3 regions of the Dorea sp. AF24-7LB genome follow, and region 2 is predicted to be linked to each of the others. Evidence: riboswitches for the same ligand, from Rfam matches in the RefSeq annotation. Region 2 holds a riboswitch; each other region holds the start of a gene.
What was found. Region 2 has a riboswitch for thiamine pyrophosphate ahead of thiC (phosphomethylpyrimidine synthase ThiC). Riboswitches for the same ligand answer to the same signal wherever they lie in the genome.
Positions count from the first base shown of each region.

Region 1: another riboswitch for thiamine pyrophosphate. It lies ahead of DWY31_RS03165 (4-hydroxybutyrate dehydrogenase); the one in region 2 lies ahead of thiC (phosphomethylpyrimidine synthase ThiC).
Region 3: another riboswitch for thiamine pyrophosphate. It lies ahead of thiS (sulfur carrier protein ThiS); the one in region 2 lies ahead of thiC (phosphomethylpyrimidine synthase ThiC).

Region 1 covers NZ_QUFR01000002.1:153,654-157,902, forward strand. The annotation lists gene thiM (hydroxyethylthiazole kinase) at 1-302, opposite strand, end outside; gene DWY31_RS03165 (4-hydroxybutyrate dehydrogenase) at 353-1,468, opposite strand; TPP riboswitch at 1,586-1,691, opposite strand; tRNA gene DWY31_RS03170 (tRNA-Pro) at 1,920-1,993, opposite strand; tRNA gene DWY31_RS03175 (tRNA-Gln) at 2,049-2,119, opposite strand; gene DWY31_RS03180 (nucleotidyltransferase family protein) at 2,455-3,393, opposite strand; gene glmS (glutamine--fructose-6-phosphate transaminase (isomerizing)) at 3,565-4,249, opposite strand, start outside.
Region 2 covers NZ_QUFR01000003.1:15,975-20,223, forward strand. The annotation lists tRNA gene DWY31_RS04030 (tRNA-Gly) at 76-148, shown strand; gene thiC (phosphomethylpyrimidine synthase ThiC) at 370-1,680, opposite strand; TPP riboswitch at 1,811-1,922, opposite strand; gene DWY31_RS04040 (ABC-F family ATP-binding cassette domain-containing protein) at 1,963-3,519, opposite strand; gene DWY31_RS04045 (hypothetical protein) at 3,530-3,739, opposite strand; gene aspS (aspartate--tRNA ligase) at 3,747-4,249, opposite strand, start outside.
Region 3 covers NZ_QUFR01000005.1:171,248-175,496, forward strand. The annotation lists gene porA (pyruvate ferredoxin oxidoreductase) at 1-572, shown strand, start outside; gene DWY31_RS07265 (thiamine pyrophosphate-dependent enzyme) at 590-1,522, shown strand; TPP riboswitch at 1,585-1,692, shown strand; gene thiS (sulfur carrier protein ThiS) at 1,840-2,037, shown strand; gene thiF (sulfur carrier protein ThiS adenylyltransferase ThiF) at 2,172-2,828, shown strand; gene DWY31_RS07280 (thiazole synthase) at 2,861-3,634, shown strand; gene thiH (2-iminoacetate synthase ThiH) at 3,674-4,249, shown strand, end outside.

The sequences.
Region 1 (4,249 bases), on a different contig from region 2:
GTGCGCAGTGCACTTGCTCCCGCTCCTACCGGATCCAGCAGAATTGCATGTCCAAGTTCTGCCGCTTTCTTTCCAGCCAGCTTCATGCCTTCGATACTTCTTATATTTAATGTGCCGATATTGATATTCAATCCTCCACAGATGGAAGTAATATCTTCCACATCCTGCGGCTCGTCAGACATGATCGGACTTCCGCCACATGCCAGCAATACATTTGCCACATCATTTACGGTTACATAATTTGTGATATTGTGAACCAGAGGGGTTGTCTCTCTGACTTTATTTAACATTTCTCCAAGCATAATTCTCCTCCTAATGTTTGAATATACTATTCTATACTTTCGTATACTATCTAGTACAGTTCTCTGTAAACTGCCTCCATCTGCTCAATGGTAGGCTTCACATAGCTCTGATTTAAAAGTCTCTGCTGACTTGCGTCTACACTTACGGCAAATGAATGGATTTCTTCTTCCTTCATGCCATATTCTCTTAATTTTTTACGACTGATAATCTGGTCTAACAATTCCTGCAGTTTTTCATAGACAACCGCTTCATCACATTCCATCATTTTTGCGAGAAATGCATTCAGACGAATGATTTTGCCGGTCGGATTCATTTTCTGATAAGCAGCAAATACGGCAGTCAGGAACTGATAATTTGCCTCTCCGTGTGCGACATGATACATTCCGCTCAGCGGATAGGACATGGCATGCACCATTCCGGTTCCGGCATTGCCAAATGCAACACCTGCCAGATTACTTGCCACAAGAAAATCTTCCAGCAGCTCCATCCGGTATTCTTTTCCATGAGCGATAATCTCACGGAATCCATGCACGATCATCTCCATTGCTTTCTCGCTGAACATCTCCGTGTAGAGGTTCGCTTTTGGTGATACAAAAGATTCAATCGCATGGATAAATGCATCGATCGCGCTGGTTGCGAAGAACTCATATGGAAGCTCACGCAAAAGTTCCGGGATCAGCACTGCCTCATCTGCATAAATCTCGTCTACGGCGAGTCCTAATTTGCTGTGGATCGAAGTAATCTCTGTAATGGAGACATTGGACACTTCCGATCCTGCGCCACAGGTTGTCGGCACTGCAAGAAGTGTGCGCACTTTGCGAAGCGGTACTTCTTTCCGATAATAGCTCTCTGCTTTCGCTTCCCCGTCCAGTACAAGAATCTTCGCCATATCAATGACAGCTCCACCGCCGATAGCAATGATTCTCTTATAATCTCCCTGACGGAAATCCTCAAGCAGTGCATCGATCATTACATCTGTCGGCTCACCGCTGCCATATTTGCTCTTGTATTCTACATGTGCTTTCAGATTCAGCGGTGCAAAACAGGTCTCGTAAATCCGTTTTGTCGCGAGAATGAAATCATCCGCTCCGATGTTGTATGCTTCCACAAAGCTTTTCACATCATCATATTTCTCGATCACTGATTTCTGCTGAAATAATTTCATGACTGTTGGCCTCCTGTTGTTTTTCTTCTTTTTAGGCTTATTCTTAGCCTTCCTCCGTAAGCTCCAACTTGCACAAAAAAATCCTCCTGTATCTTCGACTGAAGACGAAGGAGGGTTCTGTAATATCTAATACATCCCTACGATGGCATTATCCATATCAGGTTCCGGGTCGAAGTTTCTAAACTTCCTCTCAGCCTATACATAAGCTCCCCTTGTCATCACTCTTTTACTCGTTAATTCATCTACTGTAACTATACTGGATAGTTACAGTCTTAACACAGTTAATGATACTCGCCCCACCAACAGATGTCAAGAAATTGCAATTATAAATCATGCAAGTATGACGCATTTTTCCCATCACCATAAGCTACAGAACTTGCCACCGGCAACTTTCTCCGGATGCCATAGCAAAAAAAAATCTCAAAGCAATAAGCTTTGAGATTCATCTTAATCGGAGTGACAGGATTTGAACCTGCGACCTCTACGTCCCGAACGTAGCGCTCTACCAAGCTGAGCCACACTCCGGCATGTCAACCGAATGTTTCAAACATTCAAAACACTCGGCGCCCCTGCCAAGGAACTACGGATAGAGGACTCGAACCTCTACTAACAGAGTCAGAGTCTGCTGTGCTGCCATTACACCAATCCGCATTACGTAGTTCTCTGTTGCGTTCGTTTTTTATCTTTTGTATTTCATCAGCGAACAAATATTATTATATCAGCAAATCCAAAAATTGCAACCCCTTTTTTTAATTTTTTTCAACTTTTTTGTATTTTCTTGTCGAGCGTCTTTGAAAATGCCCATTTTACGCGGGTTTGCGATGGTTTGCAAATTTACAATTTTTTCGTTTCTATATTATTATACCGTTGATGTAATTGCATTTTCTCATAAAAGCACTCCAACATTACAATAACTTCATAAAATCAAGAAAGACTGTTATAGCATGCGCGCATGCTATAACAGTCTTTCTTATTTCTGATAATTCTTACTTCAAGTCCTCAAACAGTTTCTCAGCGTATACGCCGTCTTCGATCAGTTTGGCAAAAGACTTTACAACATAGTCTTTGTCTTCTTTGTATGTTACACCAAACCATTTGTCATGAGAGTCAAGCACTTTTACAGATACTTTGTCAGCCTGTAATAGTTCATCAATATAAATCGGCAAAAGATATTCTGCTTTCAAGATGTCTTTGTCTCCCATTGTCTCAAAAAACTCTTTGAATCCAGCTTCCAGTATGTCGACAAATTCCGGTGTCAGTCCCCACATATTCATAGATACATAAGATTCCGGATTGATGGCTCTTAGTCCGTCTTCTGTATCGACTGCTGCACCGTCTGCCGTCTTCACAATGTTATGTGTCTCATGAACTGCTGTCAGATAGCCTTTCTCATTCAGTTCACACACACCTCTGGTAACAGATCCATTCTCACTTAATGTGTTCTTCAGGATAAAACCTGCCATGCAGAATGCATTCGCCTTCTCCGGTGTGTAATCTACGAGGAAATCATGAAGCTTAGTAAATGCTTCCTTTCCATAGTAATCATCTGCGTTGATAACTGCAAATGGCTCTTTTAAAACATCTTTGCACGCAAGAACTGCCTGTCCGGTTCCCCACGGTTTCGTACGTCCGGTCGGAAGTTCGATTCCTTCCGGAAGTGCATCCAGCTCCTGGTATGCATATGCAATCTCTACATCCAGATCCGCACAGATTTTCTCAATACGATCTCCGATTGCTTCCTTAAATGCTTCCTTAATGTCCTTACGGATAATAAAGACAATCTTATTAAATCCTGCTTCGATTGCATCATGAATGGAATAATCCATGATGATCTCCCCATGCAGTCCGACCGGTGCCAGCTGTTTGATTCCGCCGCCAAAACGGGATCCGATTCCGGCAGCCATAATAACTAATGTCGTTTTCATTTGTACCTCTCCTTGTTCCAGCATCTCTCAAGCCCGCCATCGGTAGTTTCCTTCAGATGCTATATTGCTCAATATTGCGATAATATTATAGCATTTTCATCACAATATTGAGCACCCTTTTTTATTAATATTCTTTTAATATTTTCTAAACGACCGCCTTTTGCAGGAAGATTACTCTACTGTAACACTCTTCGCAAGGTTTCTCGGCTTGTCTACATCCAGACCTCTTGCAACGCTGACATAATAACCAAGGAGCTGTAACGGGATGACTGCCAGTGATGTTGCAAATAACGGATCTGTCTTTGGAATATATACCGTAAAGTCTGCTGTATCTTCAATATTATACTGTCCAAAGTTTGTAAGTCCCATAAGGTAAGCGCCACGACTCTTGCACTCAACCATGTTAGAAACTGTCTTCTCATAGAGATCCGGCTGTGTCAGAACACCGACAACAAGAATGCCGTCTTCGATCAGAGAAATCGTTCCATGCTTCAATTCACCTGCAGCGTATGCCTCAGAATGAATATAACTGATCTCCTTCATCTTCAGACTTCCTTCCAGGCAGATTGCATAGTCAATACCACGACCTACAAAAAATACGTCTCTTGCATTTGCCTGTTTGGATGCAAACCACTGGATTCTCTCTTTGTCTTCAATAATCTTCTCAATCTTCTCCGGCAAGGTTTGCATTTCCTTGATCAGACCGCTATAACGCGCTTCGTCAATCTCGCCTCTTACTTTGGCAAACTGGATTGCCAGTGCATAACCTGCAATTAACTGTGTGCTGTATGCTTTTGTTGTTGCAACGGAAATCTCCGGTCCAGCCAGTGTGTAGAATACATTATCTGCTTCTCTT
Region 2 (4,249 bases):
GACAAAAACTAATTCACGTAGTATAGTATGTATTGTTCTGAGGAACACATAACACAGAACAACAACTTAAGATATGCGACAGTGGCTCAGTTGGTAGAGTACGACCTTGCCAAGGTCGGGGTCGCGGGTTCGAACCCCGTCTGTCGCTCTTGAAGAGGAATTGCAGTTTGCACTTCCTTTTTTGCATATACGGTGAACCCAAGTACAGATTTTTGCTTGCACTGTATTTGACGAATGTGCCTCATCGAGCTCGCATTGTCCCGGAGGCTATTATTTATAATAGAAAATACAATTTCTTGTTATATAAAAAACTGCAGCAAGATGTCCATAACCAGACACCTTGCTGCAGTTTTTTATAATTCTGAATATTTACAGAATATCAATATATTCTCCTGCCAGCGCTTTATTCATACTGCGGACTGCGCAGAATTTTCCACACATACTGCATGTATCGCTGTGGTCATCTTCCGGACTTCTGCTGTCACGGATTGCTCTTGCTGTATCAGGATCCAGTGCGCATGCATACTGTGCTTCCCAGTCAAGCTTTCTTCTCGCGTCACCCATCTTATCATCAATATCTCTTGCTCCTCTGACACCTTTGGCAATATCAGCCGCATGTGCTGCGATCTTGGAAGCAATGATTCCCTGTTTTACATCATCAACATTCGGAAGTGCCAGATGTTCTGCCGGTGTTACATAACAGAGGAATGCAGCTCCGTTCATAGCAGCCACAGCGCCACCGATAGCGGCAGTAATATGATCATATCCCGGTGCGATGTCTGTAACGAGAGGTCCTAATACATAGAACGGTGCTCCCATACAAATACTCTTCTGCACCTGCATATTTGCTGCGACCTGATCAAGCGGCACATGTCCCGGTCCCTCTACCATAACCTGGACATTGTGATCCCATGCACGCTTTGTCAGTTCGCCAAGGCGTACCAGTTCTTCGATCTGGCATACATCCGTTGCGTCTGCCAGACATCCCGGTCTGCATGCATCTCCCAGAGAAATTGTAACATCATACTCTTCGCAGATGTCCAGGATCTCATCATAATATTCGTAGAACGGGTTTTCTTCTCCAGTCATGCACATCCACGCAAATACAAGACTTCCACCACGGCTTACAATGTTCATTTTTCTCTTATGCTTTTTGATCTGCTCAATCGTTTTTCTTGTGATTCCGCAATGCAGCGTTACAAAATCTACCCCGTCTTCTGCATGCATACGGATAACATCTACAAAATCTTTTGCTGATAAAGTAGCAAGGTCTCTCTGATAATGGATCACACTGTCATATACCGGAACTGTACCGATCATAACCGGACATTCACTTGTCAGTTTGCGGCGGAATGGCTGCGTATTTCCGTGGCTGGACAGATCCATGATCGCCTCTGCGCCAAGATTTACCGCACTCATGACCTTTTCCATCTCAATGTCATAGTCTTTACAGTCTCTGGAAACGCCAAGATTGACATTAATCTTTGTACGGAGCATACTTCCTACCCCTTCCGGATCCAGACAGGTATGATTCTTGTTTGCACAGATCGCTACCTTTCCTTCAGCAACCAGTTTCTGTAATTCTTCTACTGTCATCTTTTCTTTTTCTGCAACTTTTTCCAGTTCTGGTGTAACAATTCCCTTTCTTGCCGCATCCATCTGTGTTGTGTAATTTCTCATTGGATCATCCTCCTGTAAATAAAAATTTTTTTCTGCCATGTAAGCATGGCGCACTTTCCTATTCCATAAAAAAAACGCTTCTGCCACCGCAAAAAACGTTTTCGTATAAAAAGAGATGCGCAGGCATCTCTTCTCTTCCGTAATTCTTCCCTACGTTGGCATTATCCAAATCAGGTTATAGGTCGAAACAAATTATAGTTTCCTCTCAGCCAGCTTTGTACCAGCTCCCTGTAACATTAAATTGTATATTTAATTATAGTTTTGCTCTCTGTAAATGTCAACCTAAAATATCTTTGTTGTCCATTTGCTCATGTCCCAGACTTCCTGCACGACATCTTTATAAAATTCCGGTTCATGACAGATTAAAAGAATACTTCCGCGGTATTCCTGAAGCGCTTTTTTCAGTGCATCCTTGGCGTCTACGTCCAGATGATTGGTCGGCTCATCCAAAAGCAGAAAATTCGTGTCACGGTTGATCAGTTTACAAAGACGGACTTTCGCCTGTTCTCCACCACTCAGAACACGGACCTGACTTTCGATATGCTTTGTCGTAAGCCCGCATTTTGCAAGCGCAGAACGCACTTCATACTGTGTAAAAGACGGAAATTCTTCCCATAACTCTTCGATACAGGTATTTTTATTCTCCCCTTTTACTTCCTGTTCAAAATATCCAAGTTCCAGATTCTCTCCCAGTTCACATTCCCCTTTCAGAGAAGGAAGCAGTCCGAGAATACTTTTAAGAAGTGTTGTCTTTCCAATTCCGTTCGTTCCGACAAGAGCAATTTTCTGTCCCCGTTCCATCGAAAAATTCAGTTTTTTCGATAATGGTTCATCATAACCGATCACAAGATTTTTTGTCTCAAAAAGCATTTTTCCCGGCGTGCGTCCGTAACGGAAATGAAATTCCGGCTTCGGCTTTTCTGCCGCAAGCTCGATCACATCCATTTTATCCAGTTTTTTCTGTCTGGACATTGCCATATTTCTTGTCGATACACGCGCTTTATTCCGTGCCACAAAATCTTTCAACTCACTAATCTCCTGCTGCTGTCTGCGGTATGCTGCTTCCAGCTGTGCCTTCTTTACTGCATAAACTTCCTGAAAATGGTCATAATCGCCCACATAACGGTTCAGTTCCTGATTTTCCATATGATAAATAATATTCACCACATCATTGAGAAATGGGATATCGTGCGAGATCAGTATAAATGCATTTTCATATTCCTGCAAATAGCGTTTCAGCCATGCAATATGTTCTTCATCGAGATAATTAGTTGGCTCATCCAGAAGCAGAATGTCTGGTTTCTCCAGCAATAATTTTGCCAGCAGAACTTTGGTGCGCTGCCCGCCACTTAAGTCTGTAACATCACGGTCTAATCCAAGATCCAGAAGTCCCAGCGCTCTTGCCACTTCTTCTACCTTTGCATCAATTGTATAAAAATCATGCAAAGTCAGCTCATCCTGAATTGTTCCAAGTTCTTCCATTAATTCTGCCATCTGTGCATCATCTGCTGTGCCAAGCAGATCGCATATCTCATTCATGCGGATTTCTTTCTGCAGAAGACTGTCAAATGCAGATTTTAGAACTTCCCGGATTGTCATGCCTTTTTTCAGCACCGCATGCTGATCCAGATATCCTGCATGTACGTTTTTCGACCATTCTACTTTTCCTTCATCCGGCGTCAGTTTTCCAGTCACAATGTTCATGAATGTAGACTTTCCTTCTCCATTGGCTCCTACCAGCCCGATATGTTCACCTTTTAATAACCGAAAAGAAACATCTGAGAAAATGGCTCTGTCTCCAAAGCCATGTGTCAGATGTTCCACGTTTAATATACTCATAGAAAATCTCCTACCCCTCCAGCAGCATTGCAATCGCTGCCGGGTCTTCCTCAGCCGAAGCCTGCACGCACAGCAGTACGTCCTGGACATACGACTGTGCGAAATCAAGCGAGCCGGCAATTTCTATTATTGTTTTGCCTTCTTTATATAATGCAAGAATCTGTTCGATTTCTTTTATCTTCTCTCTGAGTGTTTCATCAGCAATAGATGGATGTTCCATATACTCTCTACTCCTGTTCCTGGGCATTTTCTTCCACTTCAAGTCCCAGCTCATCTAACTGCTTTGCATCAACCGGTGACGGAGCTTCTGTCATAAGATCAGAGGCGTCTTTTACTTTCGGAAATGCAATCACATCACGGATGCTGTCCTGCTTTGCCATAAGCATAACAAGACGATCCAGTCCGTATGCCAGTCCTGCGTGCGGCGGAACTCCATATTTGAATGCTTCAAGCAGGAATCCAAACTGCTCTTGTGCTTGCTCCGGTGTGAACCCGAGAACTTCAAACATCTTGCTCTGAATATCCTGATTGAAGATACGTACACTTCCTCCACCGATCTCGTTACCGTTCAGCACAATATCATATGCCTTTGCACGAACTCTTCCCGGATCACTGTCAATGTACTGAAGATCTTCTTCCATCGGCATAGTAAATGGATGATGCATCGCTGTAAAGCGGTTCTGTTCATCGTTCCACTCAAGTAATGGGAACTCTGTTACCCAAAGGAATT
Region 3 (4,249 bases), on a different contig from region 2:
AATGCCCGATGGCAGTTGGTCCATATGCGATCACAGATTATTATATGGAAGCAAAACGCTCGCAGGCAGAAGGCATGAAACATGTACCGGCAGTTGTAGAGGAGGTTGCAAAGGAATTTGCGAAAGTATCCGGACGTGAATATGGTCTGTTTGAATCTTACTGCATGGAAGATGCTGAGCGTGCAGTTGTAATGATCGGTTCTGCAGCAGGAACAACAAAAGATGCGATTGACCGCTTAAGAGAACAGGGAGAGAAAGTCGGACTTGTGAAGATCCGTCTGTTCCGCCCATTTCCAGCTGATGAGATCGCGGAGACACTCAAAAATGTGAAAGCAGTTGCAATTATGGACCGTGCAGAAAGCTATACGAACCATGGCGGACCGTTAGGTGCAGATGTGATGAGTGCATTATACCGCGCAAAAGCAGATGCGCTGGCAGTGAATTACATCTACGGTCTTGGCGGACGTGACGTGCGCGTAGAAGACATGGAAGGCGTATTTGAAGCCCTGAAGCAGATGATCGCAGATGGCGATGCAGGAGAAACCTACCGCTATCTTGGAATTAGAGAATAAGGAGGGCCGTAGAGAAGATGAGTTATAATTTTAAAGAGACAATGAATAAATCAGAGCGTCTGGCGCCAGGACACAGAATGTGTGCCGGATGTGGTGGAACAATCGCAGTTCGTAATGTACTGCGCGGTCTTCATGAAGGTGATAAAGCAGTCATCGGAAATGCAACAGGATGTCTGGAAGTATCCACATTTACATACCCATACACAGCATGGGAAGACAGCTACATTCATAATGCATTTGAAAATGCAGGCGCAACCATGAGTGGTGTGGAAGGTGCCTACAAAGCATTAAAACGAAAAGGAAAATTAGACGAAACATACAAATTTATCACATTTGGTGGTGACGGCGGTACTTATGATATTGGTCTGCAGTCACTGTCCGGAGCAATGGAGAGAAATCAGGATCTGGTATATGTCTGTTATGACAACGGTGCTTATATGAATACCGGCATCCAACGTTCTTCTGCAACACCGATGTATGCAGATACAACAACTACACCGGTAGGAAGCGAGAGTAACGGAAAACCACAGAACAGAAAAGATCTTGCATCTGTAATTGCTGCGCATGATATTCCGTATGTGGCACAGACAACGTTTGTACAGAACTTTAAAGATCTGCATATCAAATCCGAAAAAGCGATTTATACACCAGGCGCTGCTTTCTTGAATATTATGGCACCATGTCCGCGTGGATGGAGATACAATACGCCGGATATTATGGAGATTTGCGAACTTGGTGTAGAGACATGCTACTGGCCGTTATTTGAGGTCGTAGAAGGGAAATGGATTCTGAACTATGAGCCGAAGAAGAAACTCCCAATCGAAGATTTCTTAAGACCACAGGGAAGATTCAAACATCTTTTCAAGAAAGGCAATGAGTATCTGTTAGAGGCTTTCCAGAAAGAAGTAGACAGAAGATGGGAAGAACTTCAGTTCAGATGCTCCAGATAAGGATGTGATATAAAATATATTTGACAGATCTGTGAAATATATTTATACTAGAGAAGAACAATCAAATAGAACTGGGGAGCTTATGTGATAGGCTGAGAGGAAGTTTAAAACTTCGACCCATATACCTGATTTGGATAATGCCAACGTAGGAACGCAAGGAATATGTTATGAGCGGAAGATACTTTGGTATCTTCCGTTTTTGTTATTAACAGGTATAAAAGATTGAGAGTGAACAAGAGTTCATGAAGGGGCGCACCACCGCGGGTACGTTTCTTTGTGAACTCTTTTTTTCTAAGATTAAAAGGAGGTGCAGTGAAATGATTACAGTAAATGGAAAAGAGATTCAGATGAAACAGTCAATATCTGTTGCTGCTTATCTGGAAAACGCTGGATATCAGATGAAAAGGATTGCGGTAGAGTTAAATGGAGATATTCTTCCGAAATATGAATATTCCGATACGATGTTGAAAGACGGTGATCGTCTGGAAGTTGTGACATTTGTCGGAGGAGGCTAAAGCGGAAGAAAGAGTAGTCCGGGACAAAAAGAGATGAGCACAGGGATTATGACAGTTGCGTGAGGAAACCGATGAGGAAAAAAGTTCCGGACCAAAAAGAGATGAGCCAGGAAGTTAATGACATAAAGGAGAAAATGATGGAAGGACAGACAACAAAGACATTAACAAAAGAAGAGATCCAGGCGGCGTTGGAAGAACGTCATTCGCCGGAGATCCAGAAAAAATTATCTGCCGGACATGTGACAATTGCCGGACTTGGCGGGCTTGGATCAAATGTGGCGTATGCACTTGCAAGAATTGGTGTCGGGCATTTGCACTTGATTGATTTTGACGTAGTGGATATTACGAATCTGAACCGGCAGCAGTACTTTATGGAACATCTTGGAATGTATAAAACCGATGCGTTGAAATCGCTGCTTTTGAAAATTAATCCATATCTTGATATCCGGACAGACTGCGTGAAAGTGACAGAAGAGAATCTGATTTCTCTTTTTGAAGATGCAGGAATTGTATGCGAAGCGTTTGATAATCCAGAAGCAAAAGCAATGCTGGTAAATGGAATTCTACAGCATTTTCCGAAAAAGAAACTGGTATCGGCAACCGGAATGGCAGGCTATGGGAGCAGTAATACAATTCGCACAGAACATCTGATGAAGAACTTTTACCTGTGTGGTGACCGTGTGACAGAGCCAGGTTATGGAAATGGACTGATGGCGCCAAGAGTTGCAATCTGCGCTGCCCATGAAGCAAATATGATCACACGCTTGCTTCTTGGTGAGGAAGAGATATAAATCAAAAAATAATAAGAAAAGAGGACAAACATATGAGTACAAAAGACACATGGAGTTTGGGAGGACACACATTTACATCCAGATTTATTTTAGGATCAGGAAAATTTTCACTGGATCTTGTAAAAGCATGCATTGAAAAAGCAGATGCGCAGATCATTACACTGGCGCTTCGCCGCGCAAATGAAGGCGGACTGGCAAATATTCTGGATTATATTCCGGACAATGTAACATTACTTCCGAATACATCCGGAGCAAGAAATGCAGAAGAAGCTGTCAGAATCGCAAGATTATCAAGAGAAGTTGGATGCGGGGATTTTGTAAAAATCGAAGTTGTCCGCGACTCCAAATATTTATTGCCGGATAATTACGAAACAATAAAAGCAACGGAAATTCTTGCAAAAGAAGGATTTGTAGTTATGCCATATATGTATCCGGATCTGAATGCGGCAAGAGCGCTGGCAGATGCCGGAGCAGCATGCATTATGCCACTTGGAGCGCCGATCGGTTCCAATAAAGGACTTGCGACGAAAGAATTTATACAGATTCTCATTGATGAAATGGATCTACCGATCATCGTGGATGCCGGAATCGGTCGCCCATCACAGGCATGCGAAGCAATGGAAATGGGCGCAGCGGCAGTGATGGCAAATACAGCAATCGCAACAGCAGGTGATGTTCCGGTCATGGCAGAAGCATTTAAGAAAGCAATCGAGGCAGGGCGCAGTGCTTATCTGTCCGGACTTGGAAGAACAATCGAAAGAGGCGCCAGCGCATCCTCTCCGCTTACGGGATTTTTAGAGGATTAATCTTAACAAAAATTGCAAAAATACAAGAAGGTAAAAAAGATGGAAAATCAACATATCAATGAAAGTATATTAAGTGAGGAGATTCTGGAAGATCAGAAGAAAAACAGAATCGATCATATGACATATTTGCCGGGAATGGAAGATATCGGCTCAGAAGTATTGGATCAGGTTGTAGAAGCTATGCAAGCTTACGATTATGATAAATACACGGCGGCAGATGTAAAGCGTGCAATCGCACACACATCCAGAACACCAGAAGATTTTGCGGCGCTTTTATCACCTGCGGCACTTCCGTTTATAGAAGAAATTGCACAGGCAGCAAAAGATGAGACACGTAGACATTTTGGAAACAGTGTGTATATGTTTACGCCGATTTATATTGCAAATTATTGCGAGAATTATTGTATTTACTGTGGATTCAACTGTCACAATAAAATTAACCGTGCGCAGTTAAATGATCAAGAAATTGAGAAAGAAATGCAGGCAATTGCAGAAACTGGATTACAGGAAATTCTCATTCTGACTGGGGAGAGCAGAAGTAAGTCCACAGTGGAATATATCGGAAATGCATGTAGGATTGCAAGAAAATATTTCAAAGTAATCGGACTTGAAATC